Regions from separate parts of the Planococcus sp. SSTMD024 genome, predicted to be linked through region 3. Evidence: riboswitches for the same ligand, from Rfam matches in the RefSeq annotation. Region 3 holds a riboswitch; each other region holds the start of a gene.
The links. A riboswitch is a leader RNA that binds a small molecule or an ion and turns the genes downstream of it on or off. The one in region 3 is predicted to bind S-adenosylmethionine.

Region 1: it holds a riboswitch for S-adenosylmethionine, as region 3 does, so the genes downstream of both, metK (methionine adenosyltransferase) here and acsA (acetate--CoA ligase) in region 3, are expected to answer to the same signal.
Region 2: it holds a riboswitch for S-adenosylmethionine, as region 3 does, so the genes downstream of both, AB9R92_RS11960 (O-acetylhomoserine aminocarboxypropyltransferase/cysteine synthase family protein) here and acsA (acetate--CoA ligase) in region 3, are expected to answer to the same signal.
Region 4: it holds a riboswitch for S-adenosylmethionine, as region 3 does, so the genes downstream of both, AB9R92_RS06190 (2,3-diketo-5-methylthiopentyl-1-phosphate enolase) here and acsA (acetate--CoA ligase) in region 3, are expected to answer to the same signal.

Annotation. Positions count from the first base shown of each region.
Region 1 is NZ_JBGGNS010000006.1:13,714-17,173, reverse strand. It holds gene metK (methionine adenosyltransferase) at 1-1,084, opposite strand, end outside; SAM riboswitch class I at 1,287-1,397, opposite strand; gene pckA (phosphoenolpyruvate carboxykinase (ATP)) at 1,635-3,224, shown strand; gene AB9R92_RS01260 (alpha/beta hydrolase family protein) at 3,298-3,460, opposite strand, start outside.
Region 2 is NZ_JBGGNS010000022.1:625,921-629,380, forward strand. It holds gene AB9R92_RS11955 (methionine ABC transporter ATP-binding protein) at 1-895, opposite strand, end outside; SAM riboswitch class I at 1,028-1,140, opposite strand; SAM riboswitch class I at 1,328-1,442, shown strand; gene AB9R92_RS11960 (O-acetylhomoserine aminocarboxypropyltransferase/cysteine synthase family protein) at 1,542-2,831, shown strand; gene metX (homoserine O-acetyltransferase MetX) at 2,844-3,460, shown strand, end outside.
Region 3 is NZ_JBGGNS010000019.1:5,889-9,348, forward strand. It holds gene acsA (acetate--CoA ligase) at 1-1,367, opposite strand, end outside; SAM riboswitch class I at 1,434-1,541, opposite strand; SAM riboswitch class I at 1,616-1,724, opposite strand; gene AB9R92_RS03855 (helix-turn-helix domain-containing protein) at 2,001-2,765, shown strand; gene AB9R92_RS03860 (TVP38/TMEM64 family protein) at 2,788-3,342, shown strand; gene AB9R92_RS03865 (long-chain-fatty-acid--CoA ligase) at 3,390-3,460, opposite strand, start outside.
Region 4 is NZ_JBGGNS010000020.1:75,311-78,770, reverse strand. It holds gene mtnA (S-methyl-5-thioribose-1-phosphate isomerase) at 1-27, opposite strand, end outside; gene mtnK (S-methyl-5-thioribose kinase) at 24-1,214, opposite strand; SAM riboswitch class I at 1,292-1,444, opposite strand; SAM riboswitch class I at 1,760-1,873, shown strand; gene AB9R92_RS06190 (2,3-diketo-5-methylthiopentyl-1-phosphate enolase) at 1,944-3,167, shown strand; gene AB9R92_RS06185 (2-hydroxy-3-keto-5-methylthiopentenyl-1-phosphate phosphatase) at 3,164-3,460, shown strand, end outside.

The DNA.
Region 1 (3,460 bases), on a different contig from region 3:
GGCGCAGGTCGAGCATCTTGATGATGCCGGCCGGGCGCAAATCAAAGTTTGCGCGCACGAGTTCGATCAATTTGTCTTCGCTGACTTTCCCTGTGCCGAACGTATCGACCGCAATCGATACCGGATGTGCCACGCCGATTGCATAGGCTAGCTGCACTTCACATTTATCGGCAAGGCCAGACGCGACGATATTCTTCGCCACATAACGGGCTGCATACGCGCCGGAACGGTCGACTTTTGTCGCATCTTTACCGGAGAATGCGCCACCGCCATGTCGTGCATAACCACCGTACGTATCAACGATGATTTTGCGGCCTGTAAGCCCTGCATCACCTTGAGGCCCGCCGATGACAAAGCGTCCTGTCGGGTTGATGAAGTATTTCGTTTCGGCGTCAAGCAGTTCGGCCGGCACGACTTCGTTGATGACGTATTCTTTCAAGTTGCGTTGGATTTGCTCCAACGATACTTCAGGATGGTGCTGCGTCGAAATGACGATCGTATCGACACGCACTGGTTTATTGTTCTCATCATATTCAATCGTTACTTGCGTTTTGCCATCAGGGCGCAAATACGGCAAGATTTCTTCTTTGCGCACTTCTGCCAAGCGGCGTGCGAGTTTGTGCGCCAGGCTGATCGGCAATGGCATCAATTCCTCTGTTTCGTTTGACGCATACCCGAACATCAAGCCTTGGTCGCCTGCTCCGATCTCATCCAACTCTTTGTCGGTCATCTGGCCTTCACGCGCTTCAAGTGCCACGTTGACGCCGGCAGCGATATCCGCCGACTGCTCATCAATCGCTGTCAACACTGCGCTCGTCTCGGAATCGAATCCGTATTTCGCACGTGTATAGCCGATCTCTTTGACGGTCTGGCGGACGACTTTCGGAATGTCTACATATGTGGATGTCGTGATTTCACCTGCGACAAGGACGAGCCCTGTCGTTACAGTCGTCTCGCATGCGACACGCGCATTCGGGTCTTCTGTTAGGATCGCATCCAGGATTGCGTCTGAAATTTGGTCGCAAATTTTATCCGGATGCCCTTCTGTTACTGATTCTGATGTGAATAATCGACGGTTTGTCAAAAAAAGTTCCTCCTTATATCCTGCGAGATTGCTCTCGAAATTGATACGGTACTCATTTTCCCATGTCAAGTCCGTTTCCACCTATGGAATTGAACTTCCAGCTTTTTCAGCCTGCACACGAGGATTAAGGGCATTCCATAAAAAAATCCCTTCACTCATCTTAATACATGAGGAAAGGAATAATCATCATAAGCACCTTTCACTCTTATCGTCCAAGGCATTCGCCTTGCTTCAGGTTGGGCACCATCGCTGCAATTGCAGCAGGTTGCCGGGTTTCATCGGGCCTGCACCCTCCACCAGCTCGGAATAAGAGTATCCGTTCAATTTCCCATCATACGGAATGCGGCCCCAGCTGTCAACGTTTTTACCGGAAACGGTTGCCAGACGTTTAAGCATGCAGCTTTTTCTACTATTAAAAATTCACAAATCATGAACATTGATAGATTTCTAGTTATTAGTATAGACTAATCGCGTTAATGTGTTATACTAATGTTCGAATATACATCTTCCCCATTCATTTGGGAATAAACGAAAAGGAAGGTACATATATATGACTTCAGTGAATCTAGCAAATGATTTGAAAGAGCTTTTGAACGGCTCCAATGTCAATATCCAACTATCCGTCCCCCAATTGGTAGAGGCAGCAACATCCCGCGGGGAGGCAGTATTGACGCGTGAAGGCGCAGTCAAAGCGGAAACAGGCAAATACACTGGCCGTTCGCCTAAAGACAAGTATATGGTAGAAGAGGCGATTTCGAAAGACAAAATTGACTGGGGCAGCGTCAATCGCCCGATTTCCTCTGAAATCTTCGAAAACCTATATGCTAAAGTCCTCAATCATTTGAAAGAAAAAGACGCTTTGTACGTCTTCAAAGGCTTTGCCGGCGCGGATCCCGAGTCCCGCCTTGCGATTCAGACGATTAACGAATATGCGTGGCATAACCTGTTCGCCCATCAATTGTTCATCCGCCCGACTGCGGAAGAACTGAAGGCGCATGAAGCTGAATTCACTGTCGTTTACGCCCCGACTTTCCACGCAGACCCTGCAGTGGACGGAACGGATTCCGAAACCTTCATCATCGTTTCGATGGAAAAGAAAATCATTTTGATCGGCGGTACGGAATACGCAGGCGAAATGAAGAAATCCATCTTCTCGATCATGAACTACATCCTTCCTGAAAAAGGCATCCTGCCGATGCACTGCTCGGCGAATGTCGGAAAAAATGACGATGTCGCCTTGTTCTTCGGACTTTCCGGTACAGGGAAAACGACTTTGTCGGCTGACCAAGACCGCAAATTAATCGGCGACGATGAGCACGGCTGGTCCGATAACGGCGTCTTTAACATCGAAGGCGGCTGCTACGCAAAAACGATCAACTTGTCGCGTGAAAACGAGCCGCAAATCTTTGACGCTATCCGTTTCGGCTCGGTCCTTGAAAACGTAGTCGTTGACGAAGATACGCGCATCCCGGATTACGACAACGGATCGCTGACAGAAAACACGCGTGCAGCATACCCGATCGATGCCATCGATAACATCGTCGTCCCTTCTGTCGCAGGTCACCCGAAGACGATCGTCTTCTTGACGGCGGACGCGTTCGGCGTATTGCCTCCAATCAGCAAATTGACCAAAGAACAAGCAATGTACCACTTCCTAAGCGGCTATACATCGAAACTTGCCGGCACAGAACGCGGCATCACATCACCAGAAGCGACATTCTCGACGTGCTTCGGCTCACCATTCCTCCCGCTTCACGCGACCGTCTATGCGGAAATGCTCGGCGACAAAATCGATGAGCACGGTGCAGATGTTTACCTCGTGAACACAGGATGGACTGGCGGCATCTACGGAGTTGGAAGCCGGATGAAATTGTCCTACACACGCACGATGGTTCGCGCAGCGATCCGCGGCGACTTGAACGGCGTGGAAATGGAACATGAATCCGTCTTCGGCTTGAATATGCCGAAAGAAATCCCAGGCGTTCCGACTGAAGTATTGAACCCGCGCAATGCATGGGCTGATAAAGAAGCTTATGACCAAAAAGCACAGGAATTGGCGAAGAAGTTCAAAGACAACTTTGAAAAATTCGGCACTGTGGATGCTGGCATCAGCCAAAAAGGCGGCCCTACCCATAACTGATCCAATCATAAAAGGACGAAGAGAAATGGTCATTTCTCTTCGTCCTTTTTTAGTTTCGCCCTTAATCGTCGCATTAAGCCTGTGCGTTATCAGGAATAGTCTCTGCTGTACCCTCTTTGCGCTTCTCCTGCTCTTTCATCCACAGCGTCAGCGCTTTCGCGGTCTTGCGGTTTGCCAATGGCGGGAAAAAATGTGTGTACTCCGGGAAATACCAGGTTTCGCATGGCTGATCGTTG
Region 2 (3,460 bases), on a different contig from region 3:
TGTTGCCGAACAGCACGTTCAAATCAAGCTGGAATTCACGCGATACCCGTGACATGAACGGCTGGCCGACTGAATTTCCGGTAAACTGCACCCGGTAGATGGGGCGTGTGCCATCGTTGAGGCGGATCTGCTCAAGCAGCGAGTCCGGCAATTCATCGTTCATGACGGAACGGACGAAACGCTTCGTCGTCGCATGCTGGGGATTGGTGAACACTTCAAACACGCTGCCTTGTTCGATGACGCGTCCTTCTTCAAGCACGGCCACTTTGTCGCAGATCTCCCGGATAACACCCATTTCGTGGGTGATGAGCAAAATGGTGATATTGTACTCCTGGTTGATGCGGCGCAACAGATCCAGAATGGACTGGGTCGTCTGGGGGTCGAGTGCTGATGTCGCTTCATCGCAAAGCAGTATTGACGGGTTTGTGGCGAGTGCTCGCGCAATGCCGATGCGCTGCTTTTGCCCGCCGGATAGTTGGTCGGGGTATTTCTTAGCTTGGTCAGCAAGCCCGACAAACTCCAGTAGTTCTGCGACTTTCCGGTCGACTTCCGTTTTCGGGGTCTTGGCCAGAAGCAGCGGCATCGCGATATTATGGTGCACTGTTTTCGAGTTCAGCAAATTGAAATGCTGGAAGATCATGCCGATGTCTTTTCGCGTATCGCGGATTTTGCGTGCGCTTAAAGTGGAAATATCTTCTCCGTGGATAAGCACGCGGCCTTTCGACGGGCGCTCGAGCAAATTCACCGTGCGGATCAACGAGCTTTTCCCTGCGCCGCTAAATCCGATGACGCCGTAAATTTCGCCGGTCTCGACGGTCAAATCGATGCCATTGAGCGCATGGACTTGCTGCTTGCCGGATACATAAGTTTTCTTGACTGCTTCAAATTGAATCATGGTGTCCCTCCTGTGGCTGCAAATAACGATTCGAATGAGTGCGAACGAACACTTTCTTGAAATAACAACAAAAAGCCCTCCTTTTTCTTATACGCAAGAAAAAAGAGGGCTCCAAAATATGAAACCATCTCATTCTCATCTTCCAAATGCCGAAGCATTTGCAGGAATTAGCACAGTTTTCGCTGATTTGCGAATCTGCTGCCGAAACGTCGTAGGGCCTGTCCCTCGGTTTCTCTGGATAAGAAAGTGATGTAAGCTATTCAATTCGTGATTCCTACTCTATTTCGAAATAGCGAAAAAGTCAACAGCTTTCATGAATTTTTTTTATGGGAGTTCGCACAGTTATAGAAGTAAAAATTTTTAGAAAAATACGCTTGACTTTAGCCAGCGCTGTCCTCTATACTTTTCCTCAAGCAAAAAAATAACTGAATACTCTTATCACGAGAGGCGGAGGGAATAGGCCCTACGATGCCCGGCAACCGACAGGCTCATGTCTGGAAAGGTGCTAAATCCTACAGTGCGCATTTGCGTCGCTGAAAGATAAGAGGAGGCAAATCCGTATATAACGGCCCTCTTCTTTCTGAAGAGGGCCTTTTTGTGTCCTCCTCAAACCGAACAAACTATCAGAAAACAGGAGGAATTGACAATGACAAACTTCAAACCAGAAACTCTTCTATTACACGGCGGCCAAGAACCGGATCCAGTGACAGGCGCGCGCGGCGTTCCGGTCCATAAAACAACTTCCTATGTATTCAAAGATACCGAGCACGCACAAAACTTATTCGGCTTGAAAGAGACAGGCAATATCTATTCGCGCATCATGAACCCGACAGTCGATGTATTCGAACAGCGCGTCGCACTTCTTGAAGGCGGGACTGCTGCAGTGGCTTTGTCGTCAGGAATGGCAGCCATTGCATTCTCGGTGTTGAATATAGCTGAAGCGGGAGACGAAATTATTGCCGATAGCAACCTGTATGGCGGAACTTATAATCTATTCGCCAACACATTGCCGCGCTATGGCATTAACGTTAAATTCGTCGATGCAACCGATCCTGAGAATTTCCGTGCAGCGATCACAGACAAAACGAAAGCCTTGTTCGGCGAGATCATCGGAAATCCAAGCTTGAACGTGTTCGATGTGGAGCGTGTGGCGGACATCGCACATGAAAATGGCGTACCGCTGTTGATCGATAATACATTCGCATCGCCTTTTGTCAGCAACCCAATCGAATTCGGTGCAGACGTCGTCATACATTCCGCCACGAAATGGATCGGCGGGCACGGTACGACAATCGGCGGCGTAGCAGTTGATGCTGGACGTTTCAACTGGGACAATCCGCGATTCCCGAATTATACGGAACCGGATGAAACCTACCACGGCATCCGCTTCGGAATTGATGTGCCGGAAGCCGCATTCGCGACGAAATTACGCGTTCAGCTGTTGCGCGATTTCGGCCCGTCGCTCAGTGCGGACAGCGCTCACGCATTGCTGCAAGGACTTGAAACTTTGCATCTCCGGATTCCGCGCCACGCGACGAACGCACAAAAAGTCGCTGAATATTTGAAAGACCATCCGCAAATCGAGTGGGTCAATTACCTTGGCCTTGAAGGGCATCCATCTAAGGCACTTGCTGATAAATATTTGAAAGACAGCTACGGTTCGATCGTCAACTTCGGCATTAAAGGCGGGCGGGAAGCCGGCCGCAAAGTAATCGACGGCGTCAATCTATGGTCGCACGTGGCGAATGTCGGCGATGCGAAATCATTGATCATCCATCCGGCATCGACAACGCACCAGCAACTGACAACGGAAGAACTGAAAAAATCAGGTGTCACGGAAGAATTGATCCGTTTGTCTGTAGGATTGGAAAACCATGAAGATTTAATCGCTGATTTGGAGCAAGCAATCCAAGCAGCAGTACTCGAGAACGCGTAAGGAGGGATTCGGATGACGACAGTATCCATCGGCCAGCTGACACTTGAATCAGATCAACTATTGCCTGAAGTGGAATTGGCGTATGAACGCGTCGGAGACAGTTCTGCGCCAGCGATTCTGGTTTGCCACGCATTGACGGGCGATCAATTTGCAGTAGGCACTGCAGATCAGCCGGGCTGGTGGGCCGGGCTGATCGGCCCGGGCAAAGCGGTGGATACCGGGCAATTCCAAGTCATCACGTTCAATGTACTGGGCGGCTGCAGCGGTTCGACCGGTCCGCTTTCAGTCAATCCGGAAACCGGAAAGCCTTACCGGGCGTCTTTTCCTGAACTGACCATCCGGGATATGGTGAAAGCGGAGCGCAAAGCATTGGAAGCGTTAGGAATCGACCACCTCGCTGCAGTAATCGGCGGTTCTCTCGGCGGCATGAAAACCTTGGAATGGGCAAGCCTGTACCCTGAGTTTCTGGATACGGCCATTGCACTCGCCGTGACGCCTTACTACGGGGATTATGGCGTCGCATTCAATCATATCGGCATTCAGGCAATCGAAAACGATCCCGAGTTCCAGTCAGGTGAGTATCATCCGGAAGCCAGGCTGAAAGGGTTTGAAATCGCGCGCATGGCCGG
Region 3 (3,460 bases):
TGGAAAAAGATGTAGCCGTCTTCGTCTTGGATCGCCAAATCGCCGGATAAGTACCAGCCGTCAAATTGGAAATACGACCGGTATTTGGCCTCGTTTTGCCACACTTCCCGCATGATGCCCGGCCACGGGGTGCGGATTGCCAAATGGCCGATCTCCCCGTTTGGCAGCGCCTCGCCTTGGTCGTTCAGGATGCTGACTGATATGCCGGGGAACGGGCGCCCCATGGAACCTGGCTTGATGACTGCAGCCGGCAAATTGACGATCAGCTGGGCGCCGGTTTCGGTCATCCACCACGTATCGTGGATGCGCAGGCCCAATTGCTCGCTTCCCCAATAGATCACTTCGGGGTTCAACGGTTCACCGACGCTCAGGATGTGGCGCAGCGAACGGAGGTCGTAGCGCGCCAAGACCTCAGCCCCCGCTGATTTCAGCATGCGGAACGCGGTCGGCGCACTGTACCAAACCGTGACCTTTGCCCGCTCGATGGTGGCGTACCAGGAATCGGCATCAAAACGCCCGCCGTTGACGACGATGGTGGCGCGGTTCAGCCACGGGGCGAAGATCGCATAGACGGTGCCCGTTACCCAGCCCGGATGCGCCGTGCACCAATAGACATCGTCTTCTTTCAAATCGAGCACCCAGTGGCCGGTCTGGTATTGATGGATCATCGCGCGGTGTGCATGGATGATGCCTTTCGGTTTGCCGGTCGAGCCGCTCGTGTAATGGATGTTGAGCGGGTGTTCCAAGTCGACCCATTCAGTTGAAAAACCGCTGTCAGTGGTTTGTTCTGACAGCTCCGTCAAGGAAATTTCCCCTGCTCGGCAGCGATCGGATCCGGCGGTGATGAAAATCTTTTCCAGAGACGGCAACTCATCCCGTGGAATGCGCACGGCAAGCGCCGGGTCGGTGATGATAAAGCGCCCACTGCAGTCTTGTACGCGGTCGCGCACCGCTTCTTCCATGAACGCCTCGAACAACGGGCCGGCGATGGCGCCGAGTTTTATCACTGCGAGCATACTGATATAGCAATCGGCATTTTTCGGCAGGAAAATAAAGACGATGTCGCCCCGGCGGACGCCTTCACTTCGAAGGGCTGCCGCGACGTGGTCGGTTTGTCTTTTCACTTCGTCGAACGTCCAGTGCTCCTCGTGTTCACCATTGATGTAATGAAGGGCCGTTTTGCTGCCGTAGCCGTCCTCGACGTGCCGGTCGATGCATTCATGGGCCATGTTGACTTTTCCTGTCTCGCTCCAGGTAAATTGCCGTTCCACTTGCTGCCAGGAAAAAGATCGCCGCCCTTGGTCATAGTCCGGCAAGTTCGGCTCGTTCCCTGGTTGAAAACGTGGTGCCAATGGTTGATTGCTCATCTGTTGTGCCTCCTTTTGTCTATAGAAAAAACCCCGCTCATCGAAAGAAGAGGGGATTCGGTCCTCAACTTATCTTTCAGCCTCGCGGACTGCAGGAAGGAGCACCTGTGCAAGCATTGCTTGCCGGTTGCTGGGTTTCATCGGGCCTGATCCCTCCACCACTCGTGATAAGAAGTGTTGCTATGTAATTGAAAAACGAATGTCCAAAACAAAAACAGACCTCCACGAGAGAAGGTCTGTTGTGCCTTCTCTTATCTGCCAGACGCATTCGCCTGTTGGAAGGAGCACCTGTGCAAGTAAGACTTGCCGGTTGCCGGGCTTCACAGGGCCAATTCCCTCCGCCGCTCTCGATAAGATGATGGTTGTCTATGAAATTCGCTATGTCGACAATGGTACGGGAGCACTTCCGGGATGTCAACAACTTCTTCCAAATAACTTGAAATATTCCTTGTTTTCCGACTTTTTAAATAGGCATTCCCTTTTAGGTTCGTGGCACCAGCCGCCGCTTGAAAAAAGGATTTTCTCAATTGTTGCGGAATGGCCCATCTCATTAAAACCATTACCGGGAATATACTGACCTTTTTCTTGATTATTGCTATACTCAAGAGACTTTAATGAAAAGTGCAGGTGTTCATGATTCAACCGTATTTGATCCAAACCATTGATTCGCTCGACCCAAGAGTTTCTCATGCCTCCCCCGTGCCGCTCCATCGCCATCAGCAGACCGCAGAGCTGGTGTGGATGGAAAGCGGCACGGGGGAAGTCGCGCTCGCCGATCAGCGGCTGGCGCTGTCACCTGGCGATCTGCTGTTGATCCCGACAGGCTGTTGGCATCGTTTCGACCGTGCCGATGGGCGCATCAGAACACTGATTGGCCCCCCCGCCTCTAACATGTCTTCGGTTCGATTCATGAAGGCGGAAAGCCCGCAGTTTATCGCTTCACTGTTTGCGGAACTCGAGCGTGAAATTCAATCGGCTGCGTCCTCTGGCAGCAAATGCCAAAAAATAGTGGAACTGTTGTGGATGGAATGCGGCATCACGCAACTTTCGGCATCTGCCCTGCCCACGGATTCTTTCCGATTGCTTCACCTCTTGCATGAATTGGAGGAAGACTGCCACTTGCCGTTTTCCCTATCCGCTACCGCCGCCCGGTTCGGCCTTAGCAAATTCCACTTCAGCCGCCTGTTTAAAGAACGCTGCACACAAACACCGCTTCAGTTCGTCATCGGCTGCCGCCTGGACTGCGCGCAGCAGTTATTGCGTGCGACTGGAGAGGAAGTGGCAGCCATCGCCGCCCGGTGCGGCTACAAGAGCGCTACGCAGTTTCACGCGGCGTTCACACGCCATAGCGGCATGACCCCGCGGTGTTACCGCCTGCATCAAACGGACGGCGTGTAATGCCATTCAAAGGAGACCACTCATGACGATCGAATTCATCTACCGCTCATTGGAATTTTCAGCGCTCCTGCTACTTAATATTGCCATCGGCGCGTTCGGTTTCATTCCGAGCCTCCTCATCACCCCGGTCAACCTGGATCGTTTTGGACTGGCCGGCGGCAGCGTATTGTCCGTCAGCGGAGAAATCATCGGGGCGCTCTTCGGCTTTTGGCTCTACCGTTACGGCGCCAAGCACATGCCGCCCGCTTGGCAGCAACTGCGGTGGTTTCGGTTTTTCCTGCGCCAACAGAATGCCGCTGTATTTTGGGCGGTCATCGCGTTTCGCTTGCTGCCATTTGCCCCGTCCGGCGCCGTCACGGCGGGAGCCGCGCTGACCCGGATTTCGACGCCCGCTTTTTTTGCGGCGAGTTCGATTGGCAAGCTGCCGGCAGTGGCCGTTGAAATTGCCGTCGCGTTCGGGCTGACTTTGTGGCTGCCCCGCTCCGTGCTGTATGCCGTGATCATGGCTTTACTGGTGATGGTCGTTACGGCCGCCATCCTCCGAAAGCGCAGCACGCCGAAAACCGATGCGCACTAAAAAAGCGAGAGAATCCCTTGTGAGGATCTCTCGCTTTTTGCTGTTCGTTAATTGACTTTCTTGCCGCCGCCCCAATACATTTCACGCAATTGGAACTTCTGCAGCTTGCCCGTCGCCG
Region 4 (3,460 bases), on a different contig from region 3:
CCAGATGACCGATATTGGGATGGTCATTTACTCAGCTCCTTGATCGCCGTTTCGAGTTGCTTGATGGACTGATACTCCCGGCGTGTTTGGATCAATGTTTCCCCGGCTTTCAAAGTTTGCCGCTTGCGATCGATTCGGGTCGACTCGTCAGCGATGTCATCCAAGTCGCGGACATGTGCCAATCCGATCGTCCGGCGGATCAATTCACATCCGGCAAAGCCGATCGCATCGTGGAAGATTTTTTCGATGGCGTATTCGCGGTAGCCGGCTGTCGTTTTATAGGTCTCGATTCCGTCGCTTTCCCATAAACCTGAAAATTGCTGTTCGAACACCTGCCATGTGTGGGTGATGTCTTGCACAATCAGCTCGTGCTCTTCGCCGCTGCGCGTAATCGCCTGGACGATCAAGTTGGCGAGAAATAGCCCGACATCAAAACCGATCGGTCCGTAGAAGGCGAACTCCGGATCGATGACCTTCGTATCGTCTTCGTCGACGAAAATGCTGCCGGTATGCAAATCGCCGTGTAAAAGTGCTTCCGCTTCCGTCAAAAAGCTGCGCTTTAGTTTGGCCACTTCGAACTTCAGCGGCTCGTTGTCCCAAATCGCCTGTGCCGCTTCGCGCAGCGGCTCTTCAAAATCATTGGTGTCGTGGTCGAAAAACGGATCGGTGAAAATGAGGTCTTCGGTGATCTTGCACAGCTCCGGATTGGAAAACTCAGCCACAAGCCGCTTTTTCTCGAACGGATGCAAACCGAAATCCGAGGTGTGAAACAAGGTATGCGCTAAATAACTGCCGATATGTTCCGCAAGCTTCGGGTAATGCTTGCCGTCGATCAAGCCGTTGCGCAAAATCGTCAACTGCGACAAGTCTTCCATGACGGTGAACGCAAGCGCAGCGTCCGTCGCATACACTTCCGGCACACGGCCTTTCGCGAGGCTGCCATGCAGCTTCAAGGCATTTGCTTCAATGGTCGCCCGGTGAAGCGTCAGCGGCCAGCTTTCGCCGACGACTTTCGCGTACGGCAAGGCTTGTTTGATGATGAGCCCTTGCCCAGTGGCGGAGTCAGTGATGCGGAATACGTAATTCAAGTTGCCGTCGCCGATCTCTTCACATTGGAGTGTTGCGGACGACGCAAAAACGTCCAAACTCTGTGCCAGCCGAATCGCTTGTTGTTCAGTCAATGCTTTGTATGTAGACGGTGCTGTAAGTGTCATATTGATTGCCTCTTTTCTGCGGAATAATAAAAAGCCTCTTTCCCGAAAGAAAGAGGCGCAGAATAAGAGATCCATGCCTCTTATCTTTCAGAAATGTACATTTCTGATGGAATTAGCACCGTGCCTTAAGGGATCGAATCCCGGCGCCAAAGCGCCCCGTCTCACAACGGTATTACGGTCGGTTGCTGGGCGTCATCGGGCCATTTCCCTCTGCCTGCTCTTGATAAGAGTTTGCTATGCAACATTTATGAAGTTCTGAAACGAATGCTAGCACGATTCAGAATTCATTGTCAATAAAATATTTTGAAAAAATGAAAACCTTTCCGCTAAAGGCGAGTTTCATACTCGGGTTTTCTAGTTCATCAATTACTTGCTGCACTTTTCTTAAATACCCGCTGCCGGTTGGGCATGCTCTTTTTCTGGTGAACGCACCCTGAAGTGGTCAACTGACATTTTTCAGACATTTTTGATTTTCTCCGTTGACAGATACCGCCCGTCATGAAATAATCAGAATTACTTTGCAACAGCCACAATTTCATAATCTATTCTTATTCAGAGCAGGTGGAGGGACAAGCCCTACGAAGCCCGGCAACCGGTCCGATCATGGACACGGTGCTAATTCTTGCAGCCAACGCAATCGATTGGCTGGGAAATAAGAAGGCGTTAATCATTAACCTCTTCTTATTTGCGAAGAGGTTTTTTTATGTCCACTAAGCAGGAGGGTTATTCATGAGCGGTGTTATCGCGACATATCAATTATTCGGCAAAGCCGGTTCATTCGAAAAAAAAGCAGAAGCCATTGCACTCGGTTTGACGGTCGGTTCGTGGACCGATCTGCCATTGCTCGAGCAGCAGCAATTGCAACAACATAGAGGGAGCGTCGTGTCGGTCGAAGAATTCCCGCACGTCACCCACCCCGCACGTCAAGGCGTCATCCAAGCACGCCTGAAAATCCATTACCCGGCGGCCAACTTCTCAGCGGATTTGCCCGCCATCCTGACGACCGTCTTTGGCAAGCTGTCGCTCGACGGCGAGATCAAATTGATCGATTTGGATTTTGAAGAATCACTGCTCCGCCAGTTTCCGGGTCCGCGTTTTGGGATCGACGGCATTCGCGAAACGCTCGGTGTCAACGGGCGCCCGCTCGCCATGAGTATTTTCAAGGGCGTCATCGGCCGCGATCTCGATTATCTATCAGATCAACTTCGCCAACAGGCACTCGGCGGCGTCGACTTGGTGAAAGACGATGAGATTTTATTCGACAATCCACTGACGCCGTTTGACACGCGCATTACCGCAGCGCGTCATGTGTTAGACGAAGTGTACGAAGAAACCGGCCATCGCACGCTGTATGCCGTCAATTTATCCGGACGGACATCAAGCTTGCGCGACAAGGCGCGGCGGGCACGTGAACTCGGGGCGGACGCTTTGCTGTTCAATGTCCATGCCTACGGATTCGACGTCTTGCAGGAACTGGCAGAAGACGAAGAAGTGGCACTCCCGCTTATGGCGCATCCTGCGTTCAGCGGCGCGTATACGTCATCCGATTTTTACGGCGTGTCCACAGCGCTTGCACTTGGCAAACTGACACGACTGGCAGGAGCTGACTTCAGCTTGTTCCCCTCCCCATACGGCAGCGTCGCCCTCGAGAAAGAAACGGCGTTGCAGCTCGGTCAGGAACTGGTCAGCGAAGGCCCTTTGAAGCAAAGCTTCCCGGTGCCATCCGCCGGCATCCACCCCGCCCTCGTGCCGCTATTGTTAGAAGACTACGGCACCGACAGCATCATCAATGCAGGAGGCGGCGTCCATGGCCATCCAGACGGCGCTGCTGCTGGCGGCAAAGCGTTCCGCCAAGCGATCGACGCCGCACTGCAAGGACAGGCTTTAACGGAAGCCGCCAAACAACAGGATGAATTACAAAAAGCGTTAGCATTATGGGGGGAAACCGTATGAACAAGCCGGTCATATTTTGCGACTTCGACGGGACGGTGACTTCCCGCGATAATTTGATCGCCATCATGAAAGAGTTCGATCCGCCGGGTTGGTCGCCGATAAAAGATCAAATTCTCGATCAGCGCATTTCCATACGCGAAGGCGTCCAGCAAATGTTTGCCTTGCTGCCATCTTCCGCCAAGCAACAGATCATCAACTATGCGCTCGACCAAGCGGAAATCCGCGAAGGCTTCGCCGATTTCGTCGCCTACACAAAACGCCATGACATCCCGCTCTATATCGTCAGCGGAGGC